Regions from separate parts of the Paenibacillus sp. cl141a genome, predicted to be linked through region 1. Evidence: riboswitches for the same ligand, from Rfam matches in the RefSeq annotation. Region 1 holds a riboswitch; the other holds the start of a gene.
The links. A riboswitch is a leader RNA that binds a small molecule or an ion and turns the genes downstream of it on or off. The one in region 1 is predicted to bind thiamine pyrophosphate.
Positions count from the first base shown of each region.

Region 2: another riboswitch for thiamine pyrophosphate. It lies ahead of BMX45_RS13200 (ABC transporter substrate-binding protein); the one in region 1 lies ahead of BMX45_RS00905 (YkoF family thiamine/hydroxymethylpyrimidine-binding protein).

Region 1 is NZ_FNZO01000001.1:185,893-193,833, forward strand. Features, by position in the region: gene BMX45_RS00895 (nucleotidyltransferase domain-containing protein) at 1-483, shown strand, start outside; gene BMX45_RS00900 (hypothetical protein) at 598-693, shown strand; gene BMX45_RS00905 (YkoF family thiamine/hydroxymethylpyrimidine-binding protein) at 767-1,369, opposite strand; TPP riboswitch at 1,455-1,557, opposite strand; gene BMX45_RS00910 (nitroreductase family protein) at 1,740-2,342, opposite strand; gene BMX45_RS00915 (ABC transporter permease) at 2,867-3,820, shown strand; gene BMX45_RS00920 (iron chelate uptake ABC transporter family permease subunit) at 3,810-4,757, shown strand; gene BMX45_RS00925 (iron ABC transporter ATP-binding protein) at 4,754-5,512, shown strand; gene BMX45_RS00930 (siderophore ABC transporter substrate-binding protein) at 5,722-6,693, shown strand; gene BMX45_RS00935 (NAD-dependent succinate-semialdehyde dehydrogenase) at 6,879-7,941, shown strand, end outside.
Region 2 is NZ_FNZO01000004.1:92,531-100,471, reverse strand. Features, by position in the region: gene BMX45_RS13230 (extracellular solute-binding protein) at 1-1,410, shown strand, start outside; gene BMX45_RS13225 (aspartyl-phosphate phosphatase Spo0E family protein) at 1,568-1,744, shown strand; gene BMX45_RS13220 (TatD family hydrolase) at 1,777-2,592, opposite strand; gene BMX45_RS13215 (ABC transporter ATP-binding protein) at 2,681-3,514, opposite strand; gene BMX45_RS13210 (ABC transporter permease) at 3,569-4,327, opposite strand; gene BMX45_RS13205 (MTH1187 family thiamine-binding protein) at 4,324-4,617, opposite strand; gene BMX45_RS13200 (ABC transporter substrate-binding protein) at 4,706-5,737, opposite strand; TPP riboswitch at 5,853-5,962, opposite strand; gene BMX45_RS13195 (VOC family protein) at 6,138-6,521, opposite strand; gene BMX45_RS13190 (GGDEF domain-containing protein) at 6,780-7,941, shown strand, end outside.

The DNA of each region.
Region 1 (7,941 bases):
TCCTATCGCGAATATTTCGATGAGGGAGTGCTGGCGGCGAATCCGTCTTTACAGCGGATGGTCGCCGAAGGGACGGTGCTGCGTTCGTTGCCTGAGGGAGTAGAGGTTCGGGCGGATGCCCGGCGTGATTTGAATTACGGCCCCATGCCCTTGTCGCCGAGCGATATTGCCGAATACCGCTACATCCTGACCGAGTTTTTGCTGGACTTGACAAGTCCCCGCAGAGAAGGCGAAAAATGGTTTACGGTACACAAAATAGCGTCGACTTTATGCGAATTCGTGCTGAGGGCAAACCGGGAGTGGACGGGTGAAGGGAAGATGCTGTTCCGTTTGTTCAACCGCTACAGCCCAGCCTTGGGGGATCGGCTGGAGGCAGCGCTTCTGGCGATTTATCGGGAGGATGATCCTGAGGACCTTATTGCATTGACGGAGGAAGTGCTCAGCCCGTACGGAGGCAAGCTGCTGGTCGGATATGAGGAATAATAAGCCTTGCATAAAAAAGAGGGGGTACATCAGCCGTGACGCTCGCCCGCCACAAGCAATAAGATAATAACGTGATTAACTCACGTCATTCTTTTAAATCCAGGAGGGATCTTCATGAGCGGAGCATACGGCGGCGCATGGGGCAATTCAGTAGGAACTATATTGGTTCTCTTTATCCTGCTCGTAATCATCTTGAGTGCTTGGGTTTAAACACCGTCAATATTCTTGCCTGCAATTGATAAAGGCCCGGCGCTTGCCGGGCCTTTATCTGTTGAAAAGGACCTTAAGCTTTGACTTTGGGAGATGGACTGTGCGCCGAAACCACCGCGGTCATGACCAGATGGCTGCTGTCGGATTGGATCGCATGTTGGAACGCGTCTTCGAGTGATCCGAACACCCGGGACAACGTCCCGTCCAACCGGCTGGCGTAATGAACGCTTCCACCGAATGTGCCCGCTGCCTTCGCACGATCCACTTCTGCGTAAATGACATCCATGTAATTGGCGCTCCCCAACGGGTAAAGTGCGAATTGGCAGGCCGTTTCGATATCGGCGTGTTCCCCGATATCGTGGTTTAAGCGGGTCGAATCCTCGTCCATATACGCATCGGCATCCGTATCACCCGGACAGCCGATAGAATAAGTACCGTTAAAGACCGTGTGCACGCCGCTAGCCGCGGCATGAGCGAATATCGCTCTCGTCACATCAAACACATGCTCCGCACGTCCGCGAATACAAGTGCTCACATCATCCGTTTGGATCCATACCTTTTCCGAATCCACGGAACGAAGCGCCTCCGTGATCACTTCCACGAACCGATCCGTCATGGGAAATACCGAGAACCGGCATCCCACGATCCGGCTCGTTCCGCATACAAGCTCATTCATAAATTTTTTTCCTCCCCATTGTAAAAGTCCACGCAAAAAAACCGCACCCCATGAAGAAGTGCAGTTATGCCTACGCAAAGAAATAAACATAAATGCTACACTTCCCCACGCTAGTATGATCTAGATCGGGTGATAAGGGTTAACGGCGGCCCGCCGTCTCTCAGCACATGGCACCCCTAGTACAGCCAAACATCAAATATGCAGTTGGTAATCAAGCCGGCTCCAAGAACTTCCGAAGATCAGAAGGCGAAAGGCCTGCTTCCTGTGTTATTGTATCGTTTTGCCGGCAGGTTTTCAATGGCAGGGCACCATAAAAAAACCGCCTATTCCAATCCAATGGACTGAATAGGCGGCTTATGCCGGTAATGGCTTACTTGTATACCTTCACGCGATCTTCGAGCGGCGCAAATTCTTTTTCGCCCGGATCTGCAACCGGTTTGCCGAAAGGCATTTGAGCGATCAGCTTCCAGTTTTCCGGAATGTTCCATTCGGACTTCACTTTCTCGTCGATCAACGGGTTGTAATGCTGGAGGGATGCGCCCAGGCCTTCTGCCTCGAGGGACGTCCATACCACGAACTGCAGCATGCCGTTGGATTGGTTCGACCAAACCGGGAAATTGTCGGCATACAGCGCGAACTTTTGCTGCAGGTCGGCAACTACGTTATTGTCCTCGAAGAAGAGAACAGTGCCGTATCCAGCGCGGAATGCGCCCATTTTTTCTGCTGTGGATTTGAAAGCCTCTTCGTCTCCGACAACTTCTTTCAGAATGCCTTCGGTCAGGTTCCACAGTTTGTCATGCTGTTCGCCAAGCAGGACAACGACGCGTGCGCTTTGGGAGTTGAAAGAAGACGGAGTATATTTAACGGCTTCATTAACAATCTCCTGGATGCGTTCGTCGGAAATGACCGGGTCTTTGCTGATGGCATAATGGGAACGGCGATGCTTAAGTGCTGCTGAAAAATCTTTAGACATTGAAAAAAACCTCCTGATGTAATCATGTTTGCATAAGCCTGATAACAAAGATGTCCTTTAATTCAAGCAAATATGCATGTTGAGTTGAATTGCTGTCGTTGAATTATCATTCCACATTAACTTACGTTTAGTTAGAAATAATAATTATGTTAGCATATTAATATAACTTAGAGAGATTGTCAACGCCTCGAAAGAAAGTCAATTTATATTTTTTATACCCGGTTACTGAGAATTAAATCAGCTTCTACATCCGTATGGATTTCGGGAACCGCGAATCCCAAGCGGCTCAGCCTTGGTGATATAAAGTTTTATCTCTGCGAAACTCCATATTATGAACAAATCATGAACAAATGATACTTGGATGAATAAATTAAATGATTTTGATTCTCAATTATACTTGTCGACTGAGAATGTGAATGATATAATCCATATCAGAACGCAAATGATAATCAATCTCAATGAGAATGGTTGGGGAATTGCTGACTGCCGGGAGTTCGACAGACAAACGCATAGAAGGAAGAGCCATGAAGATTAGATACTTATTCGCAGCCGTTGTGGTACTCTCGATAATCTCGTTATTTATTGGAGTTAAAGATATTTCGCCACTGGAACTGTTCTCGATGACAGAACAACAACAGCATATTATGCTTGTCAGCCGGATTCCCCGGCTTGTCAGCCTCATATTGGCGGGTGTCAGCATGAGTATCTGCGGATTGATCATGCAGCAGCTCAGCCGCAACAAGTTCGTATCGCCGACCACGGCGGGCACCATGGACTCCGCCAGATTGGGGATCTTGGTCGCCATGCTCGTCTTTACGACAAGCGGCCCGCTTATCAAAATGCTCGTGGCATTCGTATTCGCGCTGGCAGGAACCTTTATCTTCATGAAGATACTGGATCGGATCAAGTTCAAGGACGCGATCTTCATTCCGCTGGTAGGACTTATGTTCGGTAATATCATCAGTTCGGTCGCGACCTTCTTTGCCTACAAATATGATCTTATACAGAATATGTCGGCTTGGCTGCAGGGCGATTTCTCCATGATCATGAAGGGCCAATACGAAATGCTGTATCTCAGTATCCCGCTTGTGATTCTGGCTTACCTGTTTGCCAACAAGTTTACGGTAGCCGGAATGGGAGAGGAATTCGCAACCAACCTGGGACTTCATTATCGGCGAGTCGTGAACCTGGGATTGGTCATCGTTGCGCTGGTTACGGCTTCCGTAGTACTGACCGTCGGCGTGATTCCGTTCCTTGGTCTGATCATACCTAATATTGTCAGTCTGTACTTAGGGGACCATTTGAAAAAAAGCCTTTCGCATACCGCGCTGCTGGGGGCCGGGTTCGTACTGTTCTGTGACATCCTTGGCCGGATCATCATTTATCCCTATGAAATTCCGATTAGTCTGACCGTGGGCGTACTCGGAAGCGGTATATTCATTTTCTTACTGATGAGGAGAAAGGCTTATGACTTATAAAGCCAAACTCGGCCTGTTGGCCGCGGCGGCAATCATCCTGGTGGCAGTCTTTCTGTTCATTGATCTTGGCGGCAATTGGGATTACGCCCTTCCAAGACGAATCAAGAAGGTGCTTGCCATTATTCTGACCGGCGGGGCGATCGCTCTGTCGACCACGGTGTTTCAAACGGTCACGAATAACCGGATACTGACGCCAAGCGTGATGGGATTGGATTCCTTGTATATCCTGATCCAGACGACCGTGATCTTTGTCTTCGGTTCCTTCACGCTGTATAAACTGGGCAGCAATGTTAACTTTTTGATCAATGTCGGCGCTATGATCCTGTTTGCCGGGATCCTATATAAGATTTTGTTTCAGAGGGAAGGAAACAACATTTACTTCCTGCTGCTGATCGGCATGATATTTGGAACCCTGTTCTCCAGCATGTCTTCCTTTATGGAAGTGCTGATCGATCCGAACGAGTTCCAGTACGTGTCCGACAAGATGTTTGCCAGCTTTAACAATGTGAAGACCGAGCTTCTCATCCTATCCGTCATTGTCGTTGCACTGACCCTGCTGTATTTTGCACGGTTTGCCAAGTACTTGAACGTGCTGTCGCTGGGTCGTGATCAGGCGATCAACCTTGGCGTAAACTATGATTACGTGGTGAAGCGGCTTCTGATCGTTGTCGCGGTTCTCATTTCGGTGGCCACCGCATTGGTAGGACCGATCACGTTCCTTGGACTGCTTGTGGTCAACGTCGCTTATGAATTCATGAAAACATACCGGCATTCACATTTGATCACGGCGTCCATTCTGATTAGCATTATCGCCTTGGTGGGCGGCCAACTTGTGGTAGAGCGGGTGTTTACGTTCTCTACTACGCTAAGCGTCATCATCAACTTCATCGGCGGCGTGTACTTCATATACCTGCTACTAAAGGAGAGTAGAGCATGATCCAGGTTACGAACGTATCGAAAGTCTATGGCGGCAAAAAAGTCGTCGATAACGTGTCGGTTACGATCCCGAAAGGTCAAATTACGTCCTTTATCGGCCCGAACGGTGCCGGTAAGAGTACTTTGCTGTCCATGATTAGCAGACTAACGGGCAAGGACAGCGGTCAAATTACAGTGGACGGCAAAGAGGTCAGCCAATGGAAAAGCGGGGACTTGGCGAAGAAGGTCTCGATTCTGAAGCAATCGAACCATATCAGCCTCCGCCTGACGGTTCGCGAGCTTGTATCCTTCGGGCGTTTTCCCTACTCCCAAGGCCGATTGAACGCGGAAGACGAGAAATTCGTGGATGAAGCCATCTCCTATATGGAGCTTGAGGATATGCAGCATAAATATCTTCATCAGCTAAGCGGCGGTCAGACTCAGCGTGCTTATATCGCGATGGTCATCGCCCAGAACACGGAGTATATCCTGCTGGATGAACCTCTGAACAATCTGGACATGAAACACTCCGTACAGATTATGAAGATTCTCCGAAAGCTTGTCGCTGACCTGAACAAAACGATCGTGATCGTGATTCATGACATCAACTTCGCTTCCTTTTATTCCGATTACATCGTGGCATTGAAGGGCGGAGCGATTGAAAGCGAAGGGAAAACCGAGAACATCATTCAGAGCAATGTTCTTCGCGGCATCTACGACATGGACATCGAGATCGAAGAGATTAACGACAATCGGGTGTGCGTATACTACGGCTAATCGACAAGGGATCGGGATTTGAAAATATGATGTGGACTCCGGGAGAAGCTGATGAAGCGAGCGAGCTTCACTCCTTGCATAAGGACTAGGCCGCCTTGGTCAAAGGACGGCATGGTTTCCTCTGTCCAAATTGAATTACATATTCAACCATAAATTCAAATATGTGTTGAATTATATTGATTTTAAATATAAAAAATGGGGTGTTAGGAATGAAAAAATGGTTGGCTTTATTTATGGTAGCAATGTTCACGCTTGTGCTCGCGGCTTGTGGGCAGGACGCTAAAACTAGCGGTGCGGGTGGAGGCGACGCTGCGGGAGAAACGCCGCCTGCGTCCGAAGAAATCACGATTACCCATAAGCTGGGTGAAACGCCTGTCAAGAAAAATCCTTCCCGCGTCGTTGTATTCGATTTTGGTATTCTGGATTCCATGGATAAATTGGGCGTTGAGGTTTTGGGCGTTCCGCAAGCGAATATCCCGGCATACCTGTCCAAATTCGAAGACAAGAAATATGAGAATGTGGGCAGCCTGAAAGAGCCCGACTTTGAGATAATCAACAGCATCGATCCGGATCTGATCATTATTTCCGGCAGACAGCAGGATGCTTACGAGGAACTCAGCAAAATTGCTCCGACGATCTTCCTGGGCGTGGACACAAGCAAATACATGGAATCCTTCAAAGAGAACATGAATACGCTGGGTCAAATCTTCGGTAAAGAAGCCGAAGTTGAAAAAGAGCTTGCCACGATCGACGAGAACATCAAGGCATTGAATGAGAAAGCTACTGCAACCGGCAAGAAAGCCCTGATCATTCTGGCGAACGAAGGCAAAATCAGCGCGTACGGCCCAGGCTCCCGTTTCGGCATTCTGCATGACGTGTTCGGTTTCGGTGCCGTCGATCCTAACATTGAAGTCAGCACGCACGGTAAAGATATTTCGAATGAATACATCGTTGAGATGAACCCGGATTATCTCTTTGTTGTGGACCGCGGTGCAGCGGTAGCCACGGGGGAAGGAGAATCAGGCGCCAAAGCGGTTGTCGAGAACGAACTTGTTAACACAACCAATGCGGCGAAAGAGGGCAACATCGTATATTTGAACCCTGACTTCTGGTATCTGTCCGGCGGCGGATTGACATCCGTATCCGAAATGATCACGGAAGTAGACGCAGCCGTTAAATAAGCGGGCACTAGCTATGAATATGGAAGCACTGGAGTTTCTTGACGAAGCTCCGGTGTTTTATTTTTTTGCATTAGGGTAAGTGGATATCGGATAATAGGCTGACAGACCCTTACGATAAATAGATGTTAGTCAATCATGATATCAAATAATCGCAGCATAGGAGAATCGATTAGGAGGTCATTCTTATGTTTCAAAATCAAATCTATATCGCCGGAAAATGGATTCAGACCGAGGAGCAGATGGATGTATATAACCCGGCAGACGGCAAGGTTATCGGTACCGTATCCAAAGGCGGGAAGAAGGAGGCCGGGCTTGCCGTCGATGCGGCCGCCGATGCTTTTCCGGCATGGTCCCGCAGAACGGCGAACGAGCGGGGAGAGCTGCTGCGCCGCTGGCATGAGCTGATCGCGGAACATACGGACGAATTGGCAAGGATTATGACCACGGAGCAGGGGAAACCGCTGAAGGAAGCGGCGGGCGAGATCCAATATGCCAACAGTTTCGTGGCATGGTACGCGGAAGAAGGCAAGCGAATCTACGGCGAGACCATCCCCGGATCATCCAGCCGCCAGCGCATCATTGTCACGAAGCAGCCTGTTGGCGTCGTTGCCGCCATCACGCCATGGAATTTCCCGGCCTCCATGATTACACGTAAGGTAGCGCCGGCCCTGGCGGCGGGGTGCACCGTGGTGATCAAACCATCCGGCGAGACGCCGTTCACGGCGATCAAGCTGGTGGAGCTTGCGGATCAAGCCGGCATTCCAGCCGGGGTCATTAACATCGTAACCGGGTCTTCAAGCGACATTTCCGGTGTCTGGCAAGGGGACAGCCGGGTTAGAAAGCTGTCTTTTACGGGATCTACCGAAGTAGGGAAGCAGCTGATGGCCGGCGCGTCGGCCAACGTCAAGAAAATATCGCTGGAGCTTGGCGGCCATGCCCCGTTTATCGTGACCGATCAGGCGGACCTGGATCAAGCGGCTGCGGGATTGATTTCTTCCAAGTTCCGCAACGGGGGACAGACCTGCGTATGTGCCAACCGGGTATATGTTCAGGAAGGGATCGCGGAGAAATTCGCTGCGAAGTTTACTGAGCTTGTCAAGCAATTGAAGGTGGGCAGCGGAATGGAGAAGGGGGTCGATATCGGTCCCTTGATTAATCGGGAAGCCGTGGATAAAGTCGTACGACAGATCAAGGATGCGAAAGAGAAAGGCGGCATCGTCTTGGCAGGCGGTCAAGCCCTGCCCGAGC
Region 2 (7,941 bases), on a different contig from region 1:
AGTGAACCTACAAGCATCACGATACAGACCTTGAATTATGCCACCGAATTCATAGACAACACCAATCCGCTTTGGAAAGAGCTGGAGAAACGCACCAATACCAAGCTGAATATTACGTGGCTGTCCCCATCCACGGCCGAAGAGAAAATCAATGTCATGCTTGCGTCCGGCGACCTTCCGGAGGTTACTTTCGTGGAGACGATGCAGAACCCGCAGCTGCAGAAGATGCTGAAGCAGGGAGTCTTCTGGGATCTGACCCCTTTTCTCAAAGACTACCCGAATTTAAATCGCGAAGAGCTGAAGGAAATGTGGGAAATCACCAAGGTGGACGGCAAGAACATCGTGATTCCGCGTTACTACCCAAGCTATGGGGGCGGGGTGTTCCCGATGATCCGCAAGGATTGGCTGGATGCCCTTCAGCTGGAAACGCCAAAAACGCTGGATGAGTTCCATAATGTGTTAAAAGCTTTCAAGGAACAGGATCCGAATGGTAACGGACAGGCGGATGAGATCCCGTATGCCGCTAATCCGAGCGCGCTCGCGTATATTTATAATATCTTTAATGAAACGCAAGGGGCTTGGAAGCTCCAGCCGGATAATACCCTGTCTCCGATTATTACGTCGGACGCGTCAAGGGAGGCCATGCTGTGGATCAAGCAGGCTTATGACGAGGGCCTGTTCCCCAAAGACTTTGCCATCATGAAGTTTTCCCAGGTGATGGATACGATGCGAAGCGCCAAGGCAGGGGTTGGCGGCATGTCCATGAACCATGCCTGGGTAACCGGGAAAGCCGTGAAGGACGTTGATCCCAAGGCGGATTTGATGCCGCTTGCTTACTTGGAGAATGCTAACGGGGTGAAGTATACGCCTTCAGGCTCCCCGTACTATGGCGTGTACCTCATTCCGAAGAAAGTGCCTGAGGCCAAAGTCAAGAAGATCCTCGAGTTCTTCGACTATGGCTACAGCCAAGATGGAAACGAGATGCTGACCTACGGAATCGAAGGCGTCCATTACAATCTGGAGAACGGAAAGAAGGTCGCAACGCCGCAGGCTGTCACCGATAAGACGGGGGATGGAAACCTGAACAATATGATTCACCTCGTCAGCGACGACATGGCCATCAATGCGGTAGGGATGCCGGACGAGGTGTATGAACGTAACGTAGAGATCGTTACGGAGCGCAAGACGGTTAAGGTGCCGAATCCTTCGGGCGAGCTATATTCGGAAGCTTATAACAAATACTATCCCGAGATTTCCAAGAAAGTAGAGGATATGCGGGTCATGGTCATCACCGGCAAGGAACCGGTTGAATCGTACGATAAATTGATCGAAACGATCAAGAGCGATCCGAAGATGAAGGAGATTACAGAGGAGATCTCGAAGGCGTATCAGGACAAATTTGTGAAATAACCGAAATCCAAACCACAATGCGAGTGAGCTCGCATTGTGGTTTTTTTGTTTCCTGGGATCTGTCCCTTTCGATTTTAGGCCCCTGATGTCTAACATCAAACATCCTATAATTTTACATTAAAGCATAAAATATTACATGAGGGGAGGACATAAAGTCATGAAAACGAAGGAAGGCATTAGGTTTGATATCGAGCAGGAAAGAAACAAGCTTCATAAGATGAAGCAGCGGTATCGTGATTTTAATCATCCTAAAGTCCTCAGGCAATCGATCGTGCTCGATGAACTGATTAACCAATATAACCGGTTCCTTAAAGAAAACAAACCGATTGCGTAACAACCGGCTTGAACGGAACGGGAATTCTTTTTTTATAGATCGTAAAGTCTAACCGCATTCTCGTAAAAAATCCTGCGAGCCTCGGAAACGGTCAGCCCGCGAAGCTCGGCCCATGCCGCCGCTGCTGAAGCCGTCATCTTGGGATGGGTCATCTGTCCGGTGAACGGGCCATCGAACGGCCAAGGGCCGTCGGTTTCGGTCATGACAAGATGCTCCGGATACATACGGGCAATATCGCGAATTTCATCCTCATAAAGAATGTCGGGCGTGAAGGAGATATAGCAGCCTTTATCCGCCATCCGTCGCAAGGTGTCACGGGAGCCCTTGAACCAATGGAAATGGGCGCGGGTGACGCCATATTTGTCGAGCAAATCACATGCGGTATCCGCATCTTCATATACAGCGTGCAGTATCACCGGTTTATGATGCCGCTTCGCAAATGCTATAATTTGCTCAAGCAGGCATTCGTAAGGGCGGTTATCCCACGGCCGGCCCTCCGTTTCGGCTTCCAGCCTGGCATAATAGGGCAGGCCGACCTCTCCGACGGCAATCATGTCGTCGACATGCTTATCCATCCAATCCAGCAGCTCTTCGGTTTCTTCAGGGGAAGGAACGGGCTGTTCCGGATGATAACCGAATGCCGGCCGCACCAACGGTCCGTACTCCCTGGCCAGCTCCAGGTTTCGCTTGCTGGAAGCCAGGTTCATGGAGACAGAGATGATGGACTGAACTTCGCTTTTGCGGATATCGGCAAGAATCGTTTGCTGATCGGAGAAGGCATAACGATCCAGATGAATATGGGTGTCCAGCAGAGGGAGATTCGTTTCAGTCTGCGTGAATGATTTCATCGTTACATCACCTCGCTTGTTCGCCTCCAAGAAGCGCTCTTGAATGATGGATACAGGAGCTTAACCATTTGTATCCTGCCTATGCGGCTCAACGCTTGTGCTGTTCTTCGCGCATGATGGCGGAGATTTCGGTTTTTAGCGCAATAAAGGACGGGTCGTTCAGGATGTTTTCCCTGCGCGGACGGGGAAAAGGAACCTCCACCCGTTTCAGGATCGTTCCCGGCCGCGCCGACAGGATATAGATGCTGTCCGAGAGCAGCAGCGCTTCCTCGATATGATGCGTAATCATCAGCACCGAACGGCGCGTATCCTCCCAGATATCGAGCAGCCAGCGCTGCATATCGCTGCGTGTCAGCGCGTCAAGCGCGCTGAACGGTTCGTCCAGACACATAACTTCCTGCGGACTCATCAGCGCGCGCAGAAAAGCGGCCCGCTGCTGCATCCCCCCTGAAAGGGTATGCGGATACGCCTTCTCGAAGCCGGCAAGTCCGGCCCGTTCCATCCAGCTGCGGGCATTTTCCCTGGCGGCGGTTTTCGAGGTGCCTCTCAGCTCCTCGGGAAGGAGCACGTTGTCCTCCACCGTACGCCAAGGGAAGAGGGCAGGCTGTTGAGGCATATAGGCGATGCGGCCTTTCTCCCCGGTCACGTCCTGACCGTCCATGAGGACGGAGCCCGCATCCGGAGCCGTTAACCCCCCGATGATATGGAAGAGCGTGCTCTTTCCGCTGCCTGAAGGACCGATCAAGGAGACGAATTCCCCGGGCTGCACCTGAAGCGAAAGGCCATCCAGCACGTGCACTTCGCTGCGCCGTTCGCGGAAGGTGATATGAAGGCTGCGAACCTCAAGGGCAGGCGCTGGCGGGACCGCGGTTGAGGACTGGCGGTGCCCGTCATGATCCGGCAGGGATACTTGATGTGTCATGTCGCTAAACAGCCTCCTTATTATATAGGTTGGAAAATGTCCGTTCACCGTAGTTTAACTTTTTCGATTCCAGCGGATCAGGCGCTTCTCCAGCAGGGTGATCAGCAGCACCATCAGCAGGCTGAGCAGGACGATGATCAGAATGGCAACAAACACCCGGTCCGTACGGTAGCCGGATTTTTGCAGCATCATATAGTAGCCGATGCCCCGGTCTGAGCCGATCCATTCCCCGATCACCGCACCCATGACCGAATAGGTGGCCGCGATGCGGATCCCGGAGAAGATGGAGGGGAGCGCATGCGGCAGCTCCAGCTTGGTGAAGATCTGCCATGAAGTGGCTCCCGCCATCTGCATGTAATTCATCATGGTTCGGTCGGTACGCGCCAGTCCGTCCAGGGCGGCAACGGCTACGGGGAAGAAGCAGACCAGGGTAATCACGATAACCTTGGGCAGCATGCCGAAGCCGAACCAAATCATAAGGAGCGGGGCGAGAGCGATCGTCGGCACGTTCTGGCTAAGAATAAGAAGCGGATAAAGGGCAGTTTTGAGAAAAGGCACCAGATGCAGGGCCAACGAGATGACAAGGCCGATCGCCGTACCGATCATAAATCCGACCAGGGTTAATTGCAGCGTGGCCAGCGTATGCTGAAAAAGGCCGGAGGCGCCGGTGGCGGCTTCATGCCCGATAGCCGTCGGCGCTGGCAAAATATACGGCTCTATATCGAATACCGATACCGCGGCCTGCCATACCGTCAAAAAGAAAAGGACCGCCGCAGCGGGCGGCCAAACGGAGCTCCACCAGCCTTTTCTCATGGACGGTATTTCTCAGTCAGCTTATCCATGCTGATGCCGCCCGGATGGTGCGCGATTTTGACCTGGGATATGACGCTGGGACTTCCTGCTTTCACCAGCGCCTCATGCATGCGCTCAACGATCTTCAACAACTCGGAAAGCTCCCCTTCCAAGGTGGTTTCGAGCGCATGGACCTCGTATTTCACGCCCGACTCCTGAATGACCCGGATCGCTTCATCCACATAAGGAATGCTGTCGCCTCCATCCGGCGTTCTGGGTATCACTTGTATGCTCAAGAGGGTGTTTGCCATCTAAACTCATCCTTTCATGCAAGCTATATTGTAATGGAAGAGAGGCAGCCTGCCGGACAGGCCGTCTCTCTTCCAAATTAAATGCATCCTATGGTTTCTCCGGTAAAAATTCATTGGTGAAGGCGCTGTCCGCATCGAGCTCCTTCTCGAGCAGCTTGCGTTCAAACATCCAGTCCGCATACCCCGACCATACTTCGGCTTTCTGCTCGCCCCAGCGGGCGGCATCATCCTGATAGCGGGGACTTAGCCATTTCTGGCTGGCAAGAACCAGCTCGGCATCCAGCTCGGGAACGGCCTTCGTCAGCAGGGCAGCCGCATCCTCAGGATGTTGAATCGCATAGTCGTACCCTTTTGAGGTCGCCCGCATGAATGCTTTGACAAGCTCCGGGTCCTCCTGGATCAGCTTCTCGTTCGTTACGATCACCGGCGTGTAATAGTCAAGCTGCTCGGAGTAGTCCTTCACATAGATCATGTCAAGCGGCTCGTTCCGGAGCTCGGCTTCGATACCGGTCCAGGCATAGAAGATCCAGGCAAAATCAATGTCGCGTTTGACGGCCGTAAAATAATCGGCATCGCCCATGTTAACCATATTTACTTTGCTGACATCGGCGCCGTCGATCTCCATGATGGATTTCATGACGGCTTCCTCAACAGGCGAGCCCCAGCCGCCGTAGGATTTCCCTTCAAAATCGCCAGCCTTGACGATCCCCTTGTCCTTGGGGGCGGCAAAGCCGGATGTATTATGCTGAATAATCGCCGCAATGGAGACGAGCGGCAGGCCTTGGGTTCTGGCAAGCGTGACGCCTTCCTGGTAGCTGATGCCAAACGGCACCTTGCCGGATGCGACCAGCGTATCCGTTCCGCCGGCTCCCGGCTGGACGATCTGGACGTTAAGCCCTTCTTCCTCATAATACCCGAGCTCCTTGGCTGCATACAGCCCGGTGTGGTTCGTGTTGGCCGACCAATCGAGCATCAGCTGTACGTCGCGGAGCTTTTCGGCCGCCTGGCCGTCTGCGCCCTCGGTACCTGTATTTTCGTTCTTTCCGCCTGTACCGCATCCGGCCGCAACCAACAGCAGGGCGCAAGCGAGAAGCAGCGCCATCCATTTTCCCTTCTTCATCGTGTCTTCTCTCCTTTGAATTCTCTTTCTATGACCTCGTTGACTCCACAAAAAAAGCGCCCTGAATGATATCAGGACGCATGACGGCGTAAGTGTATACCACGGCAAATCATAGCTGCCGCAAACATGGACTTCCTACGCTGGCATTACCCAGATCAGGTGTAAGGGTCAGTATCATCGGATACACTCTCAGCCGGCCTAATTCCAGCTCCCCCGGGATTTATGAAGTTTCGGACGTTACACCCGTTATTATAGTCCTAACGCAAAGACCTGTCTAGTTCGAAAGGGGATGCGAACGAGGCAGGTCTTCGTATTGGACATGGCTTGTGCGGTTGGAAGAATGAACCCTGTTAACCATTCACGGGATGAAGCATTTTGATATGAACCTGTTCGTCAGCGGTTAGCGCTGGAAGAACTCAATCCATTCTCCTTCGGGACCGTGGACGAAGAAATAGCGGTACCCGTTCGGAAGCGTTACGATTTCCTCGTCAAGATGAGGTACATCCAGTCCCTGAACGCGCGCATATTCCGCTTCGATGTTATCGGTGCTGACGGCGAAATGATGGACGGTGCCCTCTGCGGGAAGCGTGTCGCTGTAACCCTGGATAAGCTCGACTTCCGTTTCGTCGCTGCCGTTAAATCCGAGGAATGCCAGCTGGATGACGCCATTGGTATGGGTAAGGCGATCCTTCAGTTCAAGTCCGACGACGGTTGTGTAAAAAGCAATCGTGGCTTCAAGGTCCCGAACGACAATGCCGACATGATCCAATCGTTTCTGTGACAAGGCTAAACACCCTTTCCGATTCATATGAGATATGAATGAAATGTTATCACATAATTCCTATACGTCAAGTGGGTCTTGAGGACGGAAAGCTTTTGGAGCGCGATGGTTTAATAGAGTAGAATCGATGGTCTTTCTTTCATTTCCTCATCTTTACTTTTAGGTGGGTAAAAAGTATCATGAGAACTATAACTATTAATTCAAAAGACCTAACAAACAAGCGTTGAAGAAAGCTTGCCTTTTGGCCGAGGAGGAATGCTTATGAGTCCAAATCCAGCAGATCATCTGTGGATTCGACTCGCCATCATATATGCATTCATTCAGATAATGACGGTTCTGTGGATGCCTGATGCTTTATTGCTTCAGCGTGTTCTAGTCATTATGGCTTCCGCTGCCGCTTCCGTCTATTTACTACGGATCAGTCGGCATTACGAGCCGCATCTTCGAAGGTTTTGGCTTATGGTAAGTGCCGGGCTGATGGCGGATGCCTCGGCTCGAATCATCGATGCTTGTTATTTTTGGCTGGGGAAAGAGAGCGCTTTCCGGACAATTTTGACTCAATTATTCTGGGGATTCGAAATCATCCTGTTTGCAAGCTCCCTCATTTATCTGTTCCGCCACGTTCAAGGTTCGTTTCGGGGAGTGCGGTTTATGCTGGATATCGTGATCGTTGGCATAACGGTCATGACGGTAGGTTGGGAATATTTCATCAAGCCTGAGCTTAACGGTTTGGCGAATGAAGCCTTGTGGGGAAAGCTGTGGGTGGACATGCTGTATCCGCTGTGCGCAACGGTGCTTATTTTCTTCACCCTGGTATTGTATTTTAACACAGGGCAGTTAAGAAAACGGGCAGTTTTCCTGATATGCCTTGGCGGGAGCATGTACATTGCCGCCGATGTTCTGCATATGTATCTCGTCGATTATAAGCATGTTGAAGTTCGTTCATACCTGTATCCGCTTTATACGTTATCGGTATTCATCATTGGTTTGGCAGGAGGGCGGTCAGCTCCCGATGCCCGAAATCAATCGTTGGATGAGAGGGAGTCCCGTTCGTTCGGAAATCTGATCGTAAGATATCTGCTTCCCTACAGCGTGCTTGGCGGGATGTTTGCCCTTATGGTGCAGCGGTTCGGAGGATGGAACGGGCTTTTTACCGGCCTATCCCTCTGCGTCATCCTGATTCTGATCAGGCAGATCCTGATCCAGTTCGAGAATGACCGCTTGTTTGACCGGCTGCATCAAAGCTTGATGCAGAGCGAGACCTTGGCGCATCGCGACGATCTTACGGGACTCTGTAACCGCCGCTACTTTAACGCGAGGCTGTCGAGCTCGCTGCAGGAGGCGGACCGTGCGGGTTCCCGCGTAGGGCTGTTATATATGGATATGAACCGTTTTAAACGAGTCAATGACCGCTACGGCCATC